2 regions of the Paenibacillus sp. FSL K6-2524 genome follow, and region 1 is predicted to be linked to the other one. Evidence: predicted binding sites of a transcription regulator. Region 1 holds the regulator's gene; the other holds the start of a gene.
The links. Region 1 encodes Rex, which represses fermentation and respiration genes when NADH is low (regulators of the CRP and FNR family bind a similar motif). Its sites were predicted from a motif close to TTGTGAAATATTTCACAA; they were not measured.

Region 1 (4,777 bases):
CTCTGATCTTCATAAAATGTTTGGAGGAAATTGAGGGTCTGCCGCTGCTCACCTTGCAACGTTTGTCCGATTTATTTGCAGGAGAAGATAGTGATTTAGGTTGGTTCTTTGATGCCATGTTGCAAGAAAAGGAACAACAGGTTGATCCTAATCCGAAAGGTCATACCTATTATCGGCAATTCGCCCTCCAAGTAGATGATTGGACGGAGATGATTCCGGCTAGGTATGGTGACGATACTAATCCATTGGATAATGTGACATTCCAGCAATTTATGGATGGGGTAAGAGATCGACTACGTGCTAAACTGCCAAATTATGAAGAGCGAGAAGCACAGAACTTGATGCTTGACGAAGTTATGCAGGCTTTTCAAGAAGATAAGCATTTATTAATTGAGGCCGGAACTGGAACAGGTAAATCTCTAGGGTATCTTCTGCCTGCCATTTACCATAGTGTGAAACAAGATGACAAGGTTATGGTCAGCACTCACACGATTAATCTACAGGAACAGTTGCGCGAGCGTGACATTCCATTACTGACTGAAGTAGTGCCTTTTCCATTTAGAGCTGCCATTTTTAAAGGAAGACAGCATTATTTGTGTTTGAGAAAATTTGAACATAAAATAAATAGAAAAGACTTTGCAACGCCAAAAGAAGAAGTAATGATCGCCGCACAAATGATTGTATGGTTGACCCAAACGGAGACCGGGGACGATGAGGAACTCAACATGGGGAATCGTGGGGGGGACTTCTGGGAGACTGTGGCTAGTGAGTCGGACTCCTGTCTGGGTCGTTCCTGTCCTTGGTTCCGCAAATGCTTCTATCATCGTGCTAAGCATGAGGCTGGTATCGCTGATGTAGTCATTACTAACCATTCCAAATTGTTCACAGATATTCAAGCGGGACATCAATTGCTTCCTAGCTATGAGCGATTGGTTATTGACGAAGCTCATCATTTAGAAGACGTAGCCGGAAAGCATCTGGGCCTTCAATTAAAGTACTTTACTGTTGTGCATACTTTGACACGTCTGTTCAAAGATAGTAAGACAGGACAACTTCCGAGTCTTAGAAGCGCCCTTCAGAATACGAAGAGTGAAAAGTCATCAGAGTGGTGTTCTATTATTGATGGCTTATATCGTTCTCTGCTGGATGTGAAAGAGAGCTGGGATAAGCTCAGCGAAATGCTCTTCGTGCTCATGCCTGACCGCAGTGATGCAGCTCCAGGAGATCCTGGACAGTTCGTTCTTCGGTTACTTCCAAATAGGAAGCCCAAGGAATGGGATGCTATTGAAGCATTGGAGAATCAGATTTATGTTATTCTGAGCGATGTGCTTCGCAAGGGAGAACGCATGCTAGGTGAGATTAGGGAAGAGCCAGATGATTACGGATCTGAAGGTTTAATGACGGATATCAGTGGATTATTCAAAGATATCGCAAACGAGCGTGATGGTTTGCGTTCTTTCATCAAACTGGATGACGAGGATACGGTGTACTGGATCGAAGGCAATGGTAATTACCGTAGTCGATCATTACAGATCTTTGCTGTTCCAATTGATGTGAGCGCCCAATTAAAATCGTATTTCTTTGATAAGAAGAAGAGTGTAGTGATGACTTCGGCGACATTGTCGGTCGATAAATCATTTCAATATATGATTGAACAGCTTGGACTTCAGGAGGCTGCCTCCGAAGATAGATTGGTTACTTCAGTGCTTCCATCTCCATTTAATTACCGTGATCAAGCACTCCTAGTAATTCCAAGGGATTTCCCGAGTGTTAAGGGGAGCGTAGGAGATGATCATTTTGTCAATACGCTTGTGCAGTCTTTAGCAGACACTGCAACTGTAACACAAGGTCGAATGTTGGTGTTGTTTACCTCTTATCGAATGTTACGGCAAGTGTATGATCCTCTTAAGGAACTGCTGTCTCAACGGGGAATTACGGTAATAGGCCAAGGGATGGATAGTGGTAATCGTAGTAAGTTAACTCGCAGGTTTCAAGGGCAGAGTGCTTCCGTTCTGCTTGGAACGAGTAGTTTCTGGGAAGGTGTAGACATTCCAGGTGAAGCTTTAACCAGCTTGGCAATTGTCCGTTTACCTTTCCAACCTCCCAACCATCCGTTGATTGAAGCGAAGAGTGAGCGACTTCAGAAGGAGAAGAAGAATCCCTTTATGAAGTTGTCTGTGCCGCAGGCGGTTATCCGCTTTAAGCAAGGTTTTGGACGGCTGGTCCGTTCTTCGCAAGACCGTGGAATTGTGGTTGTTTATGATACGCGCATCTTGGAATCCTACTACGGAAAATACTTTTTATATTCATTACCCGGACCGAAGATGGAGCATATGCCACTTGAACAGATGGTTCCACGTATTTCGGAATGGCTGGTCGCTGAAGAACAACAAGGTTCTTCTTTATCAGATTAGGAGGAAAAATGCATGAAATCAGAAAAAATATCGGATGCCGTGGTACGAAGATTACCCGTTTACTTACGTTTTCTAAATCAATTAAGTCAAAGGGAAGTACCTACAGTTTCCTCACAAGAGTTGGGTCAGAAACTGGCACTCAATCCGGCACAAATTCGTAAGGATCTTGCCTATTTTGGTGATTTCGGTCGTAAAGGGATTGGATACGACGTTTCTTATCTGATTGAGAAAATTCGTCAAATTTTAAACTTGGACCAACAAATTAATGTAGCTTTGGTCGGAGCTGGTAACTTGGGACAAGCGCTTTCCAATTACAATGCTTACTTGAAGGATAATATGAAAATTGTGAGTATTTTTGATGCCTTTCCGTCGAAGATTGGTAGCAAAATCAATAATATTACGGTACAACCAATAGAGGAACTAGTAGAATCGGTCAAACAGAATAATATCCGAATCGGGATTATTACAGTTCCGGATACAGAGGCGCAGCGAGTAGCTGATGTTCTAGTAGCCGCTGGGGTAGAAGCGATTCTCAATTTCGCTCCTACAATTCTGAAGGTCCCACCTGAGGTGCGTATTCATGCGGCCGATTTTACAACGGACCTCCTGAGTTTAGCCTATTATTTGAATGGAAAGGAAACAGAATTAGATGAGTCATAAGTGGTTAATTAAAAATGGGACGATAGCGGTAATGGACGATGCACGTCCCGTAGTTAATGGTTATATGTTGGTTGAGGGAGATACGATAACGTATATTGGTGAGGAACGTCCTGAAGGTGCAGAAGGAGCAGAAATTTTTGATGGAGCAGGCCTTCTCTTCCTTCCAGGTTTGGTAAATACGCACGGACATGCGGCGATGTCACTGTTACGTGGGTATGGGGATGATCTTGCCCTACAAGTTTGGCTTCAAGATAAAATGTGGCCTATGGAGGCTAAATTTACAGGTAGTGATGTGTATTGGGGGACTTCATTGTCCGTGCTTGAAATGCTAAAAGGTGGGACGACGACCTTTCTAGATATGTATGACCATATGGACCAAGTGGCCAAAGTAGTAGAAGAATCGGGTATACGTGCTGTTCTTATGCGTGGTGCAATTGGGTTCTGCTCTGAAGATGAACAACGCCAGAAGTTAAATGAAGCTGTTGGATTTGCTCGTGACTGGCATGGTAAAGCAGACGGGCGGATCACAACGATGCTCTCACCACATTCACCTTATACTTGTGCACCTAATTTCTTCGAGAAATTTGTTCAGGCAGCCCACGATCTTAACTTGCCGTTACATACGCATATGTCGGAGACTAAGACTGAAGTGGAACAAAATGTGAGTAATTATGGCGTACGACCGGTTCAACATTTACTCAATATGGGTATGTTCTCTCGTCCATCACTGGTTGCACATGCTGTGCATTTGAACGATGAGGAGATCGAAATTCTGGCAGCACATCAAGTAGGAGTATCCCATAATCCAGGTAGCAATCTAAAGCTCGCTAGCGGTGTTGCTCGAGTGCCTGAATTACTCAAAGCGGGTGTTACCGTTTCACTTGGTACAGATGGTGCTGCTAGCAATAATAACCTTGATATGTTTGAGGAAATCCGGTTGGCTGCATTGATTCATAAAGGGGTATCTGGTGATCCAACTGCTGTACCGGCATTACAAGCACTCAAGATGGGTACAGAGTATGGTGCTAAGTCAGTTTTCTTACAGGATACGGGCAAATTGGCCCAGGGAATGAAGGCCGATTTTATTGCTCTGAATACGGAGCAGGCTCATTTTCTGCCAAGAACCGATTATATTTCTCATGCAGTGTATTCGGCCGGAGCGAAAGATGTGGAGCATGTTTGGGTGAACGGCAAACAAGTGATTAAGAATGGTGCTGCGCTGACTATTGACGAAGAAAAAGTGCGTTATGAAGCGCAAGCAGCTTATGAAGGATTGTTATCTCGTTAATTCGTCGTCATAGCTCAAACAAGTCATTAACGGGGAGTGGAAGAGAAGGTTGAAGAAGAAAACCAAATGGATACTAATCTCTATCCTAACCCTGCTGCTCGTGCTCTTTGGTCTTCACCGTTTCTATATCTATATCCAACAGGATTTGTGGAGCGGCGAGCAAGCCGCGGTAGTACGAGCACAGCAGGAAGCCGGTATTAGCGATGTTAAGAAAGTATATAAATCGGTTTGGGATGAAGTGTGCTGGGTTGTAGAAGGTAAGGATGAATCGGGGCAAGCAGTCATGGTATGGATTCAAGAAGGAAAAGAATCCCGAGTAGTCCCTCTCTCAGAAGGAACAACGGAAGCCCAGGTCAAAGCGATCATACATGAACGCTTTCCGGAAATTGATATTGTAAGATTGGTTCCTGGAATT
Region 2 (4,777 bases), 1.8 Mb from region 1:
CCGCGAGCTTCAAAGATATCTGTCTGGAAGTACGTCATTACACCTAGCACTACAAACAGTGCCGCAAGTGGAATAAGTAATTTGTGAGCTAATTTACGAGCACGCTCTTGCAAACTTCCTGTAGTCCGCAAAGATGTGTACATTAAGCCATGCACAAGACATAATACAACAACAGTAATGCCGCCTACTAATGTATATGGATTTACCATATCGAACAATCCGGCCTTCATTTCCATGTCAGCATCGATCGGCAATCCCTTCATCATCCCTGTAAACACTACACCCAGCAAGAATGGAGGCAATAAACTTCCTAGGAAAATGGAGATATCCCATGTTTTTTTCCATTTCCCGTTATCCACTTTCCCGCGGAATTCAAATGCGACACCCCGGGCAATCAGTGCGAGTAACAAGACGACCAGCGGTGTGTAATATCCACTGAACATAGTGGCATACCAGTTCGGGAAAGCTGCGAACATCGCGCCCCCTGCTGTAATTAGCCACACCTCATTCGCATCCCAGAAGGGACCAATTGTATTGATCAATACTCTTTTCTCCGTATCGTTCTTGGCCAAGAACTTCGTACTCATTCCGACCCCGAAATCGAATCCTTCTAGAAAGAAAAACCCTACAAACAATACTGCAACAAGCACGAACCAGAGTTCATTAAGAGATAGCATGGTTACCCTCCTTACCAAATGGATCTGCTGAATGGTCATCATGATTATCTTCAGCGTATGGACCACTCTTAATAACTTTGACGAACAAGTACACCATGACCGCACCAAGTGCCGCGTAAATTGTAGTGAAACTGATCACTGAGAACAAAATTTGTCCTGAAGTAACACTAGGTGAGATACTATCCTTCGTTTGCATGAGTCCGAACACGGTCCATGGTTGACGACCAATTTCCGTCATGACCCATCCCGCTGTATTCGCAATGAATGGTAGCGATATCGACCACAACATGAGCTTATAATACCATTTGTTTGGAGACTCTAATTTTTTGCGCTTCATCAGATATAAACCCCAGAGACCAAGTACAATCATCAATGACCCGGCAGCAACCATGATCCGGAAACTCCAGAACGTTGTGCGCACAGGTGGAATGTAGTCGCCTGGTCCATAAGTTTGCTCATATTCCGCTTGAAGCTCATTGATCCCTTTCACTTCACCAGTGAAGCTACTGTAGGACAAGAAGCTGAGCAAGTACGGAATTTGTATTTCGAAATTATTCTTTCCATTTTCTGAATCAATATGAGCATATACCGTCCATGGAGCTGGGTCACCACTCTTACCCCACAGAGCTTCAGATGCTGCCATCTTCATCGGTTGAGTTTCCACCAAGTACTGAGCTTGCTGGTGACCGAATAACGCTGTACCCAACGAAGAAATCAGACCAACAATAATCGCAATTTGGAACGATTTCTTAAAGAATTTAACGTCTTGTTTCTTTAATAGTTTATAAGCACTGACACCTGTAATGAGGAAGGCCCCCGTGGCAAACGCACCCAGAACGGTATGCGGGAATTCCACCAACAACTGCCCATTGGTAATCAGCGCAAAGAAGTCGTTCATCTCAGCCCGCCCATTGTTGATCTCAAATCCAACAGGATGCTGCATAAACGAGTTAGCTGCTAAAATCCAGAACGCTGAAACCGCCGTACCAATCGCAACGAGCCAAATGCAGAGCAAATGAACACGTTTGGATAAACGATCCCAACCAAAAATCCATAATCCAATAAATGTTGATTCCATAAAGAATGCAAATAGCGCTTCAACCGCTAGCGGTGCGCCAAACACGTCCCCTACAAATCGCGAGTAATCTGACCAGTTCATACCAAACTGGAACTCCTGAAGAATACCAGTAACCACCCCTACTGCAAAGTTAATCAGGAACAGCTTCCCCCAGAACTTCGCCATACGTTTATACTCTTCTTTACCCTTCACAACATACATAGTTTCCATAATTGCAATGAGCAGCGCCAGACCAATGGACAGCGGCACGAAGAAGAAGTGGAAAATCGTTGTGGTTGCAAATTGAAGGCGCGCAAGCATGATCGGATCCATAAATTTCTTCCCTACTTTCTTTCTTTGTTTATCTTTTTTTATCTATTGTGAATTCTATCACGGAAAAATTAAAATGAACGCCGTAAAAGTAATAATTTTGTGACAAGAATCACATGACTAATGTCACAATTATGAAGAATATCTGATTTCCGCACTATAGCGCCCTTTTCCTTCATCAGACTACCTATGTGTTTGTGAAAAAACTGTGACTGCCCCATTGATTCTTGATCAACAGGGCAGTCATTGTAAGTTAAGTTTTAGAGACAGTGAACCTTAAGTTCTCATTTTATATCTGAATCCCACGCTGTAATATAGCCTTGGAAAATGCCCATTTCCATACAGCAAGGTTTGCAACGACCAAGACTACAATATAACCATAAACACCATAATCTAAACTCGTAGCCAGCCAGTGAAGAAACGCGAACACTGCCAATAGAAGCATCAGGGGAATCACTCGTATGCTCTCCGCCTGTTGTCCTCCTTCGAATGCCTCGGAAAAAGGGAGGGCTTTGCGCATACAAGCAAAACAAATCACAGTATAGAGCGTGAAACTTAGTGCCACCACGATCAAGTCCGGAATAATCACTGCGCCAAACAGAATCATAAAAACACAACTATCTAATATAAACAGTGGCAACAACAATCGAACTAGGCAAGCTTTCAGTGCCCCCCTGTAAATAGGTGCATGGTCCGATATTGGAGCAGCCTGATATATCCATGATGCCTTATATTTAGCGGAATATCTTAGCATGATTACAAGTGTCGGAACTAGTATTGCACAGAAATAGATAAGCAAATACTTCTTCGTACCTACTAGATCAAGGGACCCATTACCAGAAAAATCACTAAACAAGAATATAAAGGGGAATATAATAGAGAGCCCGATTGAGGGATATACCTTGAGCTTAAACTCTCGCTCTTTCCCCATCATGGTCCAAGCAAAGTTGAAAAACACCCTTTCCTGTGGGTCTCTACATAATAAACTGTTTACACGTCTTAATAGGAATCCTTTTTTCTTCCGACTCCGCCCTCCAGGATCAGCTAGTTTTTGCAGATTTCTCTCTAGGGATGGCATAAGTTTGATATAGAGTAGAAAGGCCGCAATCGGTACAAACACTGCCAATAATGAAAATAGAATAAACAAAGGTTCATTCACACCGTGGAGTAGGCTCTCAAAGGACGCCCCGAACCAAATAGGAGGGAGGAAGAACTGCCACCACTTCGCATGGAAAACAACTTCTAAATCTACGACACCAAACATTCGTATAAGCAGTTGATAACCAATCGTAATTGATATTGTGAGACCGATCTGTACATAGTTGATCATGTCCTTGAGCTTCTCACCGTCGAAGAACTTTAATATCGCCAAATATACCAATGCGGTAATGACAACAATCAGCAGATCCATCAGAATAAGTTCCAGCAGGAATAGTAGGAAGAACCCTACCCCATGCCGAATTAATCCCGCGACCAGCGGTATACCTGATATAGCTCCTGTCAGAAAGAACATATAGATCAGGATGTGTATGGTCTTAGCCATGGCAATCGTCTTCCGACTTATCGGTTTAGTAGACAATATGTTTCGGTCACGGATATCAAGTAACACCGCCGAAAAGTCGGAAATAAGCGAGGTTAAAATCATGAACATGAATACACCAAACACCGTACTCATCTGAAAAATATAATTATCTCCCATCAAAATAAATGGGGTGCTCATTAATCCAAATAAGATATACAACCATAATGATCGAATAAATTGATTGCCCTCCGGGGCGCCTTTGCCGTCTTTCTTCTTCGAAGACTTCGTGATGATGGTGGGTACTCTTCTAGCATCCATCGTCAATTTAGTCTGAAGTATACGGCGCATGACAGGATAATCAATGCCTGATTTTTCAAATAACCTACTAAACTTATCCAGTATCTTCAGTGAACGATAATCTTTCATCATTACACCTCTTGCACAATAGATACGAATTTTTCCGCGATAGCCCTGTGCTCATTAAAACCAGTTAATTGATTGAAAATCTGCTCCAATGATCCTTCATGACTTTGAGCCTTAAGCTCTTCAAAGCTACCGTCGGCAACAATTCGCCCACCGTCTAGCAAAATAATCCGGCTACTGATCTTCTCTACCACATCCATAATGTGTGAGGAGTAGAAGATCGTCTTCCCACCAGCCGCAAGCAATGCCAACATTTCTTTGACAACCATAACACTATTAGCATCTAGACCACTTAGGGGCTCGTCAAGAAAAAGAATATCAGGATTATGCAGCAAGCTTGAAATGATCAATACCTTCTGTTTCATCCCTTTGGAGAAAGTCGCAATCCGGGCGTTGGACACATCCTGCAGCCCGAAGCTTTCCATCAATTTAATTCCCTTAAGTTCTGCGTCTACTGCTTTTAGTCCATATAATTCGCCGATAAAAGACAGATATTCCAACGCGGTCAGCGTGTCGTACATTTCTGCAATTTCCGGAACATAACCTATCCTTTTCTTGTAATCAACCTTTCCATCACTGGGGCTTTGCCCAAGTACACTCACATCACCACTGTAACCCTCCACCAGGCCAAGCATAATCTTAACTGTAGTACTCTTACCTGCACCATTCGGACCTATGTATCCAATAATTTGACCAGGATATACTTCAAGATCAACCCCGTTCAACACATATTTATCACCATATTTCATTCTAAGATCACTTATCCGG

Region 2: NST85_RS26980 (cytochrome ubiquinol oxidase subunit I) is a predicted target of Rex. The motif match lies at 2,165-2,182, and genes of this name have one in related genera.

Annotation. Positions count from the first base shown of each region.
Region 1 is NZ_JBBOSP010000001.1:3,948,531-3,953,307, reverse strand. Features, by position in the region: gene dinG (ATP-dependent DNA helicase DinG) at 1-2,414, shown strand, start outside; gene NST85_RS18080 (redox-sensing transcriptional repressor Rex) at 2,427-3,074, shown strand; gene NST85_RS18075 (amidohydrolase) at 3,064-4,362, shown strand; gene NST85_RS18070 (cell wall elongation regulator TseB-like domain-containing protein) at 4,412-4,777, shown strand, end outside.
Region 2 is NZ_JBBOSP010000001.1:5,793,166-5,797,942, forward strand. Features, by position in the region: gene cydB (cytochrome d ubiquinol oxidase subunit II) at 1-677, opposite strand, end outside; gene NST85_RS26980 (cytochrome ubiquinol oxidase subunit I) at 664-2,067, opposite strand; gene NST85_RS26985 (hypothetical protein) at 2,354-4,015, opposite strand; gene NST85_RS26990 (ABC transporter ATP-binding protein) at 4,015-4,777, opposite strand, start outside.